3 regions of the Pseudoalteromonas maricaloris genome follow, and region 2 is predicted to be linked to each of the others. Evidence: predicted binding sites of a transcription regulator. Region 2 holds the regulator's gene; each other region holds the start of a gene.
What was found. The regulator LexA, encoded in region 2, represses DNA repair genes until DNA is damaged. The targets are predictions, from matches to a motif close to TACTGTATNNNNATACAGTA.
Positions count from the first base shown of each region.

Region 1 (4,290 bases), 1.3 Mb from region 2:
ACAGTTACTTGCAATAGGATTCTGATTTTTCGTATTGCTTAGATGACGCATTTTGTGGATAAAACCCAAAGTAACTCATCTTGTTCCCTGGATTACTTCCTTCAACTTGTTGTTTTGCCCGCATTATTTGCGGGCTTTTTTTTACCTGAAATTTGGTGCAAGCTCCTTATTACGCTCCACGTTTTCTTTGACACTCGGTCTTTTTGCGGTTTTTATTTAGCGCTTGGTTTAAAGGACGAGACAATCTACAAATAGTTTAAGCAACGTATAACCCACACAGGTCGAGATAAATTTACCTAAGGTTTAGATAAGAAAGGTTCTCACTCCTTGTTGTTAAGGGGCAACTTAATTTACCTCCTTGTCTAGCTAGAAAGGCATTAATTATCCGAAGCTCAGGTAAATTACTTCAGCAGTGATGGATCTTGCCTGAATTTAGCTGACACAAAATGATGGATTTATGCACACGTAATTTGCAATGCGCAAGTGTAGAAATGAAATAGCCGAGTGAATACTCGGCTATTATGAAGAATAAAGGTGTTTATTACCCAACTTAGATCATTCTGGCTTGCTTAGCTCAAAATGCATATAGGCTTTGTCAGAGACAATACGTCCTCTTGGCGTGCGTTGAATAAAGCCTTGTTGGATCAAAAATGGTTCTATCACATCTTCGATGGTTTCTTTTTCTTCTCCAATTGCCGCAGCAAGGTTATCCAGACCAACCGGGCCACCAGTAAACTTTTCTATGATTGCCAGCAGATATTTGCGGTCCATATAATCGAAGCCACATTTATCAACATCGACCATATCCAGCGCTAAGTGCGCAATCTCTTCAGTTATAGAGCCATCGCCCTTCACTTCAGCAAAGTCTCTTACCCTGCGTAGCAAACGGTTTGCTATTCGTGGTGTACCGCGCGCTCGACGCGCCACTTCAGTTGCGCCCGACTCGCTGATCTCTAGATTTAAATGATACGCTGAGCGAGTCACAATCGAAGACAAATCCGCAACCGAGTAAAACTCCAAGCGCTGCACAATACCAAAACGATCTCTCAATGGTGAGGTTAATGAGCCGGCACGTGTCGTTGCGCCAACTAAAGTAAAAGGCGGTAAGTCCAATTTAATTGAGCGTGCAGCTGGGCCTTCACCAATCATGATGTCTAATTGGTAGTCTTCCATAGCAGGATAGAGAATTTCTTCCACCTGAGGGCTTAAACGATGGATCTCATCAATAAATAACACATCCCCTTCTTCAAGGTTAGTGAGTAATGCGGCTAAATCCCCTGCTTTTTCAAGCACAGGTCCTGAGGTAGTTTTAATATTAACCTCAAGCTCGTTTGCGACAATGTTTGCAAGCGTGGTTTTACCTAAACCTGGCGGACCAAATATCAGCAAGTGATCTAAGGCTTCCTGTCTTGAACGTGCCGCCGCAATAAAAATTTCCATTTGCTTTTTGACATGTGGCTGACCAGTATAATCATTTAGTAATTTAGGTCTAATCGCCCTATCAACTAAATCTTCATTACCTTGGATCTCAGGTTCAATTAATCTATCTGCTTCAATCATAGTTACATCATCGATTTAAGAGCGTCTTTAATGATACTCTCGGTCGTCATGCCTTCTCTGTTTACGGCTTTTACCGCTTTTTGTGCTTGAACTTGTTTATACCCTAATGCCATTAAGGCTGCAATCGCTTCATCTGCTGGGGTATCACTTACCGTCGGATGCTCTTGCGGCGCAAGTACAGCGGCATCGCTAAACGGTGTGAGTAAGTCATTGCCAAAGTCTTTTAGCTTATCTTTCATTTCAAGCACTAGGCGCTCAGCGGTCTTTTTACCAACTCCTGGGATCTTAACCAAAGTCGTTGCATCGCCATGATTCACGCAGCTAACAAATTGCTCTGCCGACATGCCCGACAAAATCGCAAGTCCGAGTTTTGGACCGACTCCGTTCGCTTTAATTAACGTTCTAAACAATGCACGTGCGATCTTGGTATTAAAACCAAACAGTAACTGCGCATCTTCACGTACTACAAAGTGAGTAAATACTGAAACCGGCTCGCCCACGCTCGGTAATTCATAAAAACAAGTCATAGGCATTTGCACTTCATAACCTACACCTGCAACATCAATTAATATCTCTGGTGGCTGCTTTTCTAACAGTGTTCCGCTTAATTTTCCTATCATGGTTATCTCAACCTTCCTCTTACGGTTTTACGCGCTGCGCCTGCCATATTTATTAAGTTTTGCCTTGAGTGCGCGTGACAAATCGCCACCGCCAACGCATCTGCAGCATCAGCTTGGGGTGTGCCAGGCAGCTTTAATATGCGCTTTACCATTTCCTGTACTTGGGCTTTGTCTGCACCACCGGTACCCGCAACGGCTTGTTTAACTTGCCTTGCCGAATATTCACTCACAACCACTGACTGCATGGTCGCGGCAACTATAGCCGCACCTCGCGCTTGACCAAGTTTTAAGGCTGAACTTGGATTATGCGCAACGAACACTTGCTCAATCGCAAAGTCGCTCGGCGAAAACTGCTCTATGAGCTGTGTGATCCCTTGATAGATCATTTTTAATCGAGTGGGAAAGTCATGTTCACCAACTTTAATGCAACCGCTCCCCAAATATTGGAACTTTGCACCTTGGTGAGCAATCACACCATAGCCTGTAAATCTTGACCCTGGATCAATTCCTAAAATGACAGCCAAACGCATCGTCTCTTGGTTTTTTGGTTATAATGCCAAAATACTGTATAGATTACCAGTTATAAGCTAGTTCATCTGATCAAAAAAGGCGACCTAAGTCGCCTCTTTTATATCTGGTTGACGAACTTACTCGCCTTCACCTTGCTCTGCTAACTGCTTTTCTATTGAGATAGCAAGCTCTTTTAGCGCATCTGGGTTTGCAGGGCTTGGCGCATCAGTCATCAAGCACGACGCTTGCGTTGTTTTCGGGAACGCAATAACGTCACGGATGTTGTCAGTGCCACACAGTAGCATCACTAAACGGTCAAGACCGAATGCCAAACCTGCGTGCGGAGGCGTGCCATACTTCAGAGCATCGAGTAAGAAACCAAACTTCTCTTGCTGCTCAGACTCTTCAATACCTAGGATCCTGAACGCCGCTTGTTGCATTTCGTTGTTGTGAATACGAACCGAACCGCCACCGACTTCGTAGCCGTTAAGTACCATATCGTATGCATCAGAAAGTGTACCTGCTGGATTTGCTTCAAGGTCCGCAGCACTTACGCCTTTAGGCGCAGTAAACGGGTGGTGTACCGCGTGTAAGTTACCTTCGTCGTCTTCTTCAAACATCGGGAAGTCAACAACCCAAAGTGGTGCCCATTTAGTTAGATCAGTGATTTCTAAATCAAGACCAATCTTCAGACGTAGCGCGCCCATGGCTTCGTTTACAGTATTACGCTTGTCTGCGCCGAATAGAATAATGTCACCTGTGTTTGCACCTGTGCGTTCAAGCAGTGCATTGATCACTTCTTCATTCAAGAACTTAGCGATTGGTGACTGTACGCCTTCGATACCCGCCTCACGGTCATTCACTTTCATCCATGCAAGGCCTTTCGCACCGTAAATACCTACAAACTTAGTGTATTCATCGATTTGCTTACGTGAAAGTTGTGCGCCACCTGGTACTGACAGTACTGCAACACGACCTTTTTCGTCGTTCGCAGGGCCGCTTAGTACTTTAAATTCAACATCTTTTACGATGTCTGCAACGTCGATAAGCTCAAGCGGGTTACGTAGGTCTGGTTTATCTGAACCATATTTGCTCATCGCTTCGCTGTATGGCATCACAGGGAACTCACCCAAATCAACGTCTAGGAAAGACTGCCACATTTCACGGATCATTTTTTCTGTCACGCCACGAACTTGATCTGAGCTCATAAATGAGGTTTCGATATCTATTTGAGTGAACTCTGGCTGGCGATCGGCACGTAAGTCTTCATCACGGAAACACTTTACGATTTGATAGTAACGGTCAAAACCAGACATCATTAGTAGCTGCTTAAATAGCTGCGGCGACTGCGGTAGCGCATAGAAACTGCCTTTGTGAACACGACTTGGTACTAGATAGTCGCGCGCGCCTTCAGGTGTTGCTTTAGTTAGTACTGGCGTTTCAATGTCTAAGAATGCATTTTCATCCAAGAAACGACGCACAAAGCTACTCGCTTTAGCACGCATCTTAATGCGATCGCTCATTTCTAGACGGCGTAGGTCTAAATAACGGTATTTAAGACGACGCTCTTCAGAGTTTTGCTGATTGAAGTCAAGCGGTA
Region 1 covers NZ_CP024625.1:2,533,060-2,537,349, forward strand. Annotated here, with positions in the region: gene ruvB (Holliday junction branch migration DNA helicase RuvB) at 556-1,560, opposite strand; gene ruvA (Holliday junction branch migration protein RuvA) at 1,563-2,180, opposite strand; gene ruvC (crossover junction endodeoxyribonuclease RuvC) at 2,183-2,704, opposite strand; gene aspS (aspartate--tRNA ligase) at 2,828-4,290, opposite strand, start outside.
Region 1: the regulator LexA is predicted to act here: its motif matches at 2,743-2,762, upstream of ruvC (crossover junction endodeoxyribonuclease RuvC).

Region 2 (4,290 bases):
GCATCGCAGTTCCTGGGCGACCTAAAAGTAGAATATCTATATGAGCTTTAATATCTCCCGTGACGACTTTACTCCCTTTCATTGCAGGGAAGACACCTGGTAGCCCAAGCCCGGTTGGTTGATGGCAAGCTGCGCAATAAGCCATGTAAGTTTGTTCACCAACCTCCATTAACTCTTCTTTCGAAAGGGTTTGTTGGGCAACTGCTTGTGACTCAGCCTCTGCTTTTGCTTTTTCAGCTTTAGCATCGTTGAGCCAACTATCAAATTTATCGGGACTTACGGCCTCGACAACGACAGGCATAAAGCCATGATCTTTGCCACATAATTCAGCACATTGGCCTCTGTAAATTCCTTCATCGTTTACCTTTGTCCATGCCTCATTTATAAAGCCTGGATTGGCATCCTTCTTCACCGCAAAATCGGGCACCCACCAAGAATGGATGACATCATCTGAGGTCATCAAAAAGCGAACTTTCCTATCGGTGGGAATAACTAAATGCTTATCAACTTCAAGCAGGTAATTTTCATTTTTTTCTTTGAGATCACTAATTTCATCTTTCGGAGTAGAGAGCAAAGAATAGAATTCAACATCATGCCCCATATACTCATAGTGCCATTTCCACTGAGAGCCTGTGACCTTAATGGTCAGATCAGCTTTACTCGTGTCTTCCATAGCAATAAGCGTTTTTGTGGCTGGTATTGCCATACCAATGAGTATCAGGAAAGGAATTGCTGTCCAAAGTATTTCCACTTTGGTGCTTTCATGAAATTGCGCTGCAACAACGCCTTTTGACTTTCTGTGTTTTATAAGCGCCCAAAACATAATCCCGAATACAATAACCCCAATGACGCAACATATTAGAAATATGGTCATGTGAAGCTCATACACTTGATGACTAATGTCTGTAACACCTTGCCTCATATTGTAAGCGCTGTTAGCAAGTGAGGGCATGGCGATTAGCACTGCGATGAATGCTACAACTAATCGACAAATTTTCATTTGACGTCTCCTTCAAGACAACTCGTGGTTGTCTTTTGTTATTATTGGATGACTGTCATATTGTCTATTTGTACATAGACTTACTGCACGACTATTAACCAATTAGTCAAAAAACAAACAAATTGCAAGATTTTCGAGAAGACCGACTTTAGAATCAAAACTGGGAACTATAGGGGGTAAAACAAAGAATGATGAAAAATAGTGTATAAAGATCAGAAAACTAAAAATATTACTAAATGATTAAAGTCACTATAATCATCCTACTTTCACATAGTTAGAAAAGTTAATTATCACTTTTTAAACAAAATATAGTTAAAGCAAGCGCAACTTTATATTTAACGCTACACTCGCTCTCATAAACTACATCCAGTCAGCACTTCGGATAACGCCGACAGCTAACCCTTCAATGGAGAAATTTTGATGCTCTAGATCCACTTCAATCGCTTTAAATTCTTCATTCTCAGCATGCAATAAAACTTTCTTCCCTTTCTTTTCAAAGCGTTTAACTGTCACGTCCTCTTCTACGCGAGCCACTATCACTTGGCCATTTTCAGCCACCTGAGTGCTGTGAACAGCTAGTAGATCACCATCCATAATGCCAATATCCTTCATGCTCATACCATTAACTCTTAAAAGGTAATCAGCATTAGGTTTAAAAAAACTCGCATCTACATTACAGTGGCTCTCTACATGTTGCTCTGCCAGAATAGGCTCACCAGCAGCAACACGGCCAATAATAGGTAAACCAAGTTGTTCGGATTCATCCTCTACAAGTCGAATCCCTCGGCTTGCGCCTGGGACCATTTCGATAACTCCCTTTTTCGCAAGCGCCTTAAGATGCTCTTCCGCTGCATTTGCACTCTTAAAACCCAAAGCATCAGCTATTTCAGCACGAGTTGGAGGCATGCCAGTATCTTTTATGAATACTTTTATTAATTCAAAGATTTGTTCTTGTCGTTTTGTTAGAGGACGCATTAACTGGTGTTCCATACAGTGGTTTATTTACTGTAAGTATATACAGCTCAAAAAAAATCGCAAATGTTTCTTTATTCGACATATTTTAAGTGTATTTGCTAATAGCATTAATTAGAGCACCATTAAACAAGAAGTGAAGTCTGTGCCTCAGAGCATAACCTACGACTCTACGCAATAAGAAATAGATTATTAAGATTTAGGGCTGATTAACCACCACCTACCATGTTGCACTATGCTGATACTGTGGTGGGAGCGAGTTCATCTCGCGAGGTTTTCTATATCCCAAACAGCAAAAAACCCGCTGCATTACTGCAACGGGTTTTTCTTATTTGGCCCTGGCGATGTTCTACTTTCACATGGGTAATCCACACTATCATCGACGCTGTTTTGTTTCACTTCTGAGTTCGGCATGGGGTCAGGTGGGTCCAAAACGCTATAGTCACCAGGAAATTCTGTTCATCAATGAAGTCTCCCTCATCAATGTAAATCCGGAAAAAGCTATTAAATTCTTTTGTCTACTTTAGTCTATTAACTTCTGTCACTTATAAACCACTTTGGCGTTGTATGGTTAAGCCTCACGGGTAATTAGTACGAGTTAGCTTAATGCCTCACAGCACTTCCACATCTCGCCTATCAACGTTGTAGTCTTCAACGGCCCTTCAGTTGACTCTAAGTCAAAGTGAGAACTCATCTCGAGGCCTGCTTCCCGCTTAGATGCTTTCAGCGGTTATCAGTTCCGAACGTAGCTACCGGGCAATGCAATTGGCATCACAACCCGAACACCAGCGGTTCGTCCACTCCGGTCCTCTCGTACTAGGAGCAGCCCCTCTCAATTCTCAAACGCCCACGGCAGATAGGGACCGAACTGTCTCACGACGTTCTAAACCCAGCTCGCGTACCACTTTAAATGGCGAACAGCCATACCCTTGGGACCGACTTCAGCCCCAGGATGTGATGAGCCGACATCGAGGTGCCAAACACCGCCGTCGATATGAACTCTTGGGCGGTATCAGCCTGTTATCCCCGGAGTACCTTTTATCCGTTGAGCGATGGCCCTTCCATTCAGAACCACCGGATCACTATGACCTACTTTCGTACCTGCTCGACGTGTCTGTCTCGCAGTTAAGCTTGCTTCTACCATTACACTAACCGTACGATGTCCGACCGTACTTAGCAAACCTTCGTGCTCCTCCGTTACTCTTTGGGAGGAGACCGCCCCAGTCAAACTACCCACCAGGCACTGTCCTCAACCCCGATTCAGGGGCCTAAGTTAGAACATCAACACTACAAGGGTGGTATTTCAAGGTCGGCTCCACAGAAACTAGCGTCTCTGCTTCAAAGCCTCCCACCTATCCTACACATGTAGGGTCAATGTTCAGTGCCAAGCTGTAGTAAAGGTTCACGGGGTCTTTCCGTCTAGCCGCGGGTACACAGCATCTTCACTGCGATTTCAATTTCACTGAGTCTCGGGTGGAGACAGCGTGGCCATGGTTACACCATTCGTGCAGGTCGGAACTTACCCGACAAGGAATTTCGCTACCTTAGGACCGTTATAGTTACGGCCGCCGTTTACCGGGGCTTCGATCAAGAGCTTCGCCTAAGCTAACCCCATCAATTAACCTTCCGGCACCGGGCAGGTGTCACACCGTATACGTCATCTTACGATTTTGCACAGTGCTGTGTTTTTAATAAACAGTCCCAGCCACCTGGTCACTGCGGCTCTCGTTTGCTTACAGAGCAAGTCTTTCACAAACAAGAGCGTACCTTCTCCCGAAGTTACGGTACAATTTTGCCTAGTTCCTTCACCCGAGTTCTCTCAAGCGCCTTAGTATTCTCTACTTGACCACCTGTGTCGGTTTAGGGTACGATTCAGTATGAACTGAAGCTTAGAGGCTTTTCCTGGAAGTAGGGCATCAACAACTTCACCACCTTAGTGGCTCGTCTCGACTCTCAGCCTTAGCAACCCGGATTTTCCTAAGTCACCAGCCTACAGCCTTTCACATGGACAACCAACGCCATGCTTGCCTAGCCTGCTCCGTCCCCCATCGCATTCATACCGAGTACGGGAATATTAACCCGTTTCCCATCGACTACGCTCTTCAGCCTCGCCTTAGGGGTCGACTCACCCTACCCTGATTAACATGGGATAGGAACCCTTGGTCTTCCGGCGGAGGAGTTTTTCACTCCTCTTGTCGTTACTCATGTCAGCATTCGCACTTCTGATATGTCCAGCATGCCTCCCGGCACACCTTCAGCCACTTACAGAACGCTCCCCTACCCCGCAGACAAAGTCTGCAGCCGTAGCTTCGGTGGTA
Region 2 covers NZ_CP024625.1:3,788,159-3,792,448, forward strand. Annotated here, with positions in the region: gene coxB (cytochrome c oxidase subunit II) at 1-1,000, opposite strand, end outside; gene lexA (transcriptional repressor LexA) at 1,361-1,975, opposite strand; rRNA gene rrf (5S ribosomal RNA) at 2,309-2,422, opposite strand; rRNA gene CTT31_RS16895 (23S ribosomal RNA) at 2,540-4,290, opposite strand, start outside.

Region 3 (4,290 bases), on a different replicon from region 2:
ACCGTTGATAGTGAGCTATTCAAAAAGTTCTTTGTGCATTTAGATCAATATCCACCTGAAAGTCATATAGATTTAGAGTTATTAACTTTCATGACCAAGTTTCACGTTATGATCAACAAGGTATCGAACCACATTGGAATCGATAAACCTCGCATCAATGATACTTTTATTGAGTATGTTCGCTTTTACAGAGAAGCAATTGAAGTACTGGCTACTGTATACCAATTAAATATGTTTAAAGATTTTCCACTCGCTAATGATGTATTTACATTGGTACCAGAAATCGCTGATAGAAGTGATAACTTTGATAGAAATACACTCACAATTAGGTTTATTGCAGACCATTACATGCTGAATTACAAGTTTGACGACTGGTAGCAAAACACACACGATTAATCATGATAGTTACCATCAAACAGAGTGGTTATATTTGCCACCCTATCCACTACTACAATTACTCGCAATATATTAAAGGTATATCAGTCCACCTTGTTGTATATCTGGGTGATAGAAACTCTCTTTTCATCGCCCAGTCGCTATTTTGAACCTCGCTCCCTAGCCTTGCCGCTGTAACTCCGTAGCGTTTGTTAATCTCGTCTAGCACACTCATTAGCTCAGGTTTATCGTTTGACTCGTTAAACATATCCGCTTGCAGAAAGTTGTCGTCTTCTAGCTCAAAAGCGCCTATTCCCGCTTTGTAATATCGCACGCCGGGTTGGTATAGCTCTGCAAACACTTCATTCACTGCGTTTGCGAAAACCATGCTGTCGCACGATGCAACTGGTAGTGACGTAATGAATGACTTTTTAAAAAAGCCTGTTTCAAAAGGCGATGAGTGAGCAAATATAATAATCCGTTTTGCTAAAGATTTTTGCCGCCGTAGTTTTTTAGTAACAATGGAACAATGAGTTATAAGAGCTGCCTTTAATGCGTCGGCCTGCGTTATACGTTCTCCAAAGCTTCTGGTGCTGTATATCTCTTTTTTGCGTTGTTTTACTTCGTCCCAGGTTAGGCACTTATTACCGTTTAACTCTTCAATCGTACGTTCTAGCACTACACTAAACTGAGTTCGCATATGCCTTGGGCTTTGGTTGGCCAAGTCTAAAGCGGTGTTAATGCCCATTAGTGTTAGCTTTTTAGATAAGCGCCTACCTACTCCCCATACGTCACTTACTGGCATTCTTTTTAATATGGCTTTGCGTGTTTGCTCATCTTCAATTACAGCTACGCCTGTGGCATCGCTAAACTTTTTTGCTGCGTGATTAGCTGCCTTTGCAAGCGTAGGGGTTGGGCCAAAGCCAACCCCTACAGGTAGTTTTGTAGTACGCCATACTGTTCGGCGGATTAATTGGCCATAGTTATACCAGTTGTTAATTAGTGATGTGTAGCCATCGAACTTTAAGAATGCCTCGTCTATTGAGTATACGTACTGTTGGTCACTAAACTGGCTTATGGTGTTCATCATCTTTTCTGACAGATCTGCGTACAACTCATAGTTAGAAGAGCGAATAATTACGCCATGTTGTTCTAAAACATGTTTAAGTTTGAAGTATGGCTCAAATTTTGGGATCCCTAGTATTTTAGCCTCTGGTGACGCTGCTACGATGCAGCCATCGTTGTTAGACAGTACAACAACTGGCTTTTTACGAATACTTAGATCAAACACCTGCTCTGCACTTGCATAGAATGAGGTAGCATCTACTAGCGCATACATCTGGTGAGTGCCACATTTTGTTTAAACATTCGGACAGCGCTGATAACAACGCCTTCAAGCTGAAAGGTGTCTGCTTCTAAAATTGATACTGGCGGGAACGCCCTAGACGCCGAAACCAGCTGCCGTCTTTGCATATCTAGTATTTTACAAACGAACTCACCGTTATAGTTGGCTACTATGACGTCGAAATGTTTTGGCTCTACTGAACGGTCTACAATCAGTATGTCTCCGTCAAATATACCAAGACCTTGCATTGAGTCACCAGAAGCTAAGCCAATAAAGGTTGCATTAGGGTGACTTATAATGAGTTGGTCTAGCGATAGCCCCAGCTCTTTGTATTCTGCTGCTGGAGACTCAAACCCAGTGATCCCAGCCTGAACTTTGATAGGAATAATTTTCATACACTGCAATTTATACTGTACACATATACAGTATATTTATAAATCCTACAATCTGCAATGAACTTACTAAGGTTTGCCTGTTGTACCGTTTACTACCTACCAATTTAACGGTTCTAGTAAGTTTGATAGCTACTATTACCCCAAAATGCTAAATAACGTCTCAAACGCCTGCTAAGCGCTTTAAACTAAATTGCAGTAGACTGATTCGTCTCGAAGTGGTTTAAACAAATTTAAACGCCGTTTAAACGTGTTTTAAACATGGTTGCAGTTGAATGTGTTGGGTTGGTTTGTGATTGGGTGGTAAAAAGCGCGGTAAGAGTTACCGCGCTTTTTGCTACTTGGCATTGATTTTATCGGCTACCTCATTTGGGTAGTTACCTACCAGCACTTGAGTACCATCATCTAAATGCAGCATTGAGCCAGTGCTAGTGTTACTACTATATGGTTCAACGTAGGTAATGCGTTCAGTATTGACGTAGATGCGTTCACCAAGGCCATATGGTTCAAACTGGATTAGCATCACTTTTACTCCTGTGCTCGCAGTTTTCTCTGTAGCTTGTCAATTTCTGCTGCAATCAACGCCCCCGCTTTAGTTAGTTCTTTTATCCTAGACTCTAGATCGTCTTTAGGCTCTAACTTGGGGTTACTTCCGTCCCAAGGCCAATGATGAACTCGTTGCCCTTGTTTAAAAACCTGCCTGTATTCTTCCCTTAGCTCAGGAGAAACACTGGCAACAGTTGCGTATACAATTCCAGCCATTGCAAGTGCGCCATTTTTATATTGGTCGTCTTGCTCTGTACTGTGCCCCTCTTCAATAAGCTGGCGGTTACGCTCACGCGTTATCAATAGGGCTCCGTTTACAAACCGACTTATCACTTTATCGGACTTTAACGCTACTGCACGCGGGTAGTCACCTACCAATACCGTAGTGCCATTGTCTAAATAGATAATAGAGCCACAGTCTGTTTCACCTGAGTGGTAGGGCTCAGCAGTTAAAATACGTGCTGTGTTTACGTATACCGGAGCGCCTTTGCCGTAAGGTTTAAATTCAACTAGCATAATTAACCTAATCCCACGAGCCACTATCAGAACTGCTAGAGCATGATGAGCTCGAACCCGAATCATAGCCAGATGACCAACTTGAGCTGCTATTGCCACTTGGTAGGTTAGACACGGCAGAATCAAAGGCGCGTGATGCGCTATCGCTAGATAACGGGCTGTGTTCACTAGTAAACGGAATGTTGGAGGCGTCAACGGTGCGTGACGTATCGTCAGATTTAGCGAAGTCGCAGCCTACATCATAATGGCTTGGCATGTGGTCTAAACCCCCATGAACAACACTTTGCGTAACGTTGCCTATGGTATCAATGAGTGCGTGGTGTAAATCTGTTTCGGTCACTTGCTCCCCCGCTGCATCAAATACGTCATCAGCAATTAAATGCCAGGTTAGCCATTCATTTGTTGCTGTATGATAAACCTGTGTACGGCCCCTATGTACACGACGAAAACTAAACTCAGACAGTTTGTACTGTTTCTTTGGCTTCTTTTTAAAAAATTTGAATAGGTTAAACATGGTCATCTCCTACTTAGACAAGTAAATGGAAAACGTGGGTATATCGCCTTTACGGGGTGTTACGGCATCGAGAACTGAGCGCATTAACTTGTAGGTTTTTGGGGCCTTTTTAGACTTTTCCCACTCAAACCCTGCCTCATCCAAAAAGCATTGCTCTATTTGGTCCCAATGCTCGACTAAAGCCTCCCAATAGGTACTGACTTTACTCATGCTTTGTAGGTTGCTTTTAACTGCAGGAACGGCATAAATCATCCGAAGGCAGCGGTTAAAGTCTGCGGGGTCGCGTGGGTGTGAAGTTTCGGTTGTATTTAAGCTAAGCAGGTTAAACGCCAGCGCTTGTGAGGAGAGACCGGTTTTGCCTTCAGCAATCAACGCCAGGGCTTTACTGTGTTGCTCATGTAGATAGTACATAGTCATTGTGATTTACCAAATATGTTCAACGGCTTCGTCTGCCGTCATGTCTGGGCTTAGTGTGTCGAAAATGCTGTCTATTGAGTTTTGATTTATTGAATCAAATATTCTGTCTCGTTCATCCCAGCAGCGGTCAATGTCGGCCTCCAGTTCTATACCAAAATCCATTTCTACATCGTCGCTAAAGCGGG
Region 3 covers NZ_CP024626.1:642,401-646,690, forward strand. Annotated here, with positions in the region: gene CTT31_RS20630 (hypothetical protein) at 1-378, shown strand, start outside; gene CTT31_RS20635 (Y-family DNA polymerase) at 455-1,714, opposite strand; gene CTT31_RS20640 (LexA family protein) at 1,702-2,115, opposite strand; gene CTT31_RS20645 (hypothetical protein) at 2,450-2,635, opposite strand; gene CTT31_RS20650 (hypothetical protein) at 2,641-3,174, opposite strand; gene CTT31_RS20655 (hypothetical protein) at 3,182-3,688, opposite strand; gene CTT31_RS20660 (hypothetical protein) at 3,698-4,105, opposite strand; gene CTT31_RS20665 (hypothetical protein) at 4,112-4,290, opposite strand, start outside.
Region 3: the regulator LexA is predicted to act here: its motif matches at 2,129-2,148, upstream of CTT31_RS20640 (LexA family protein).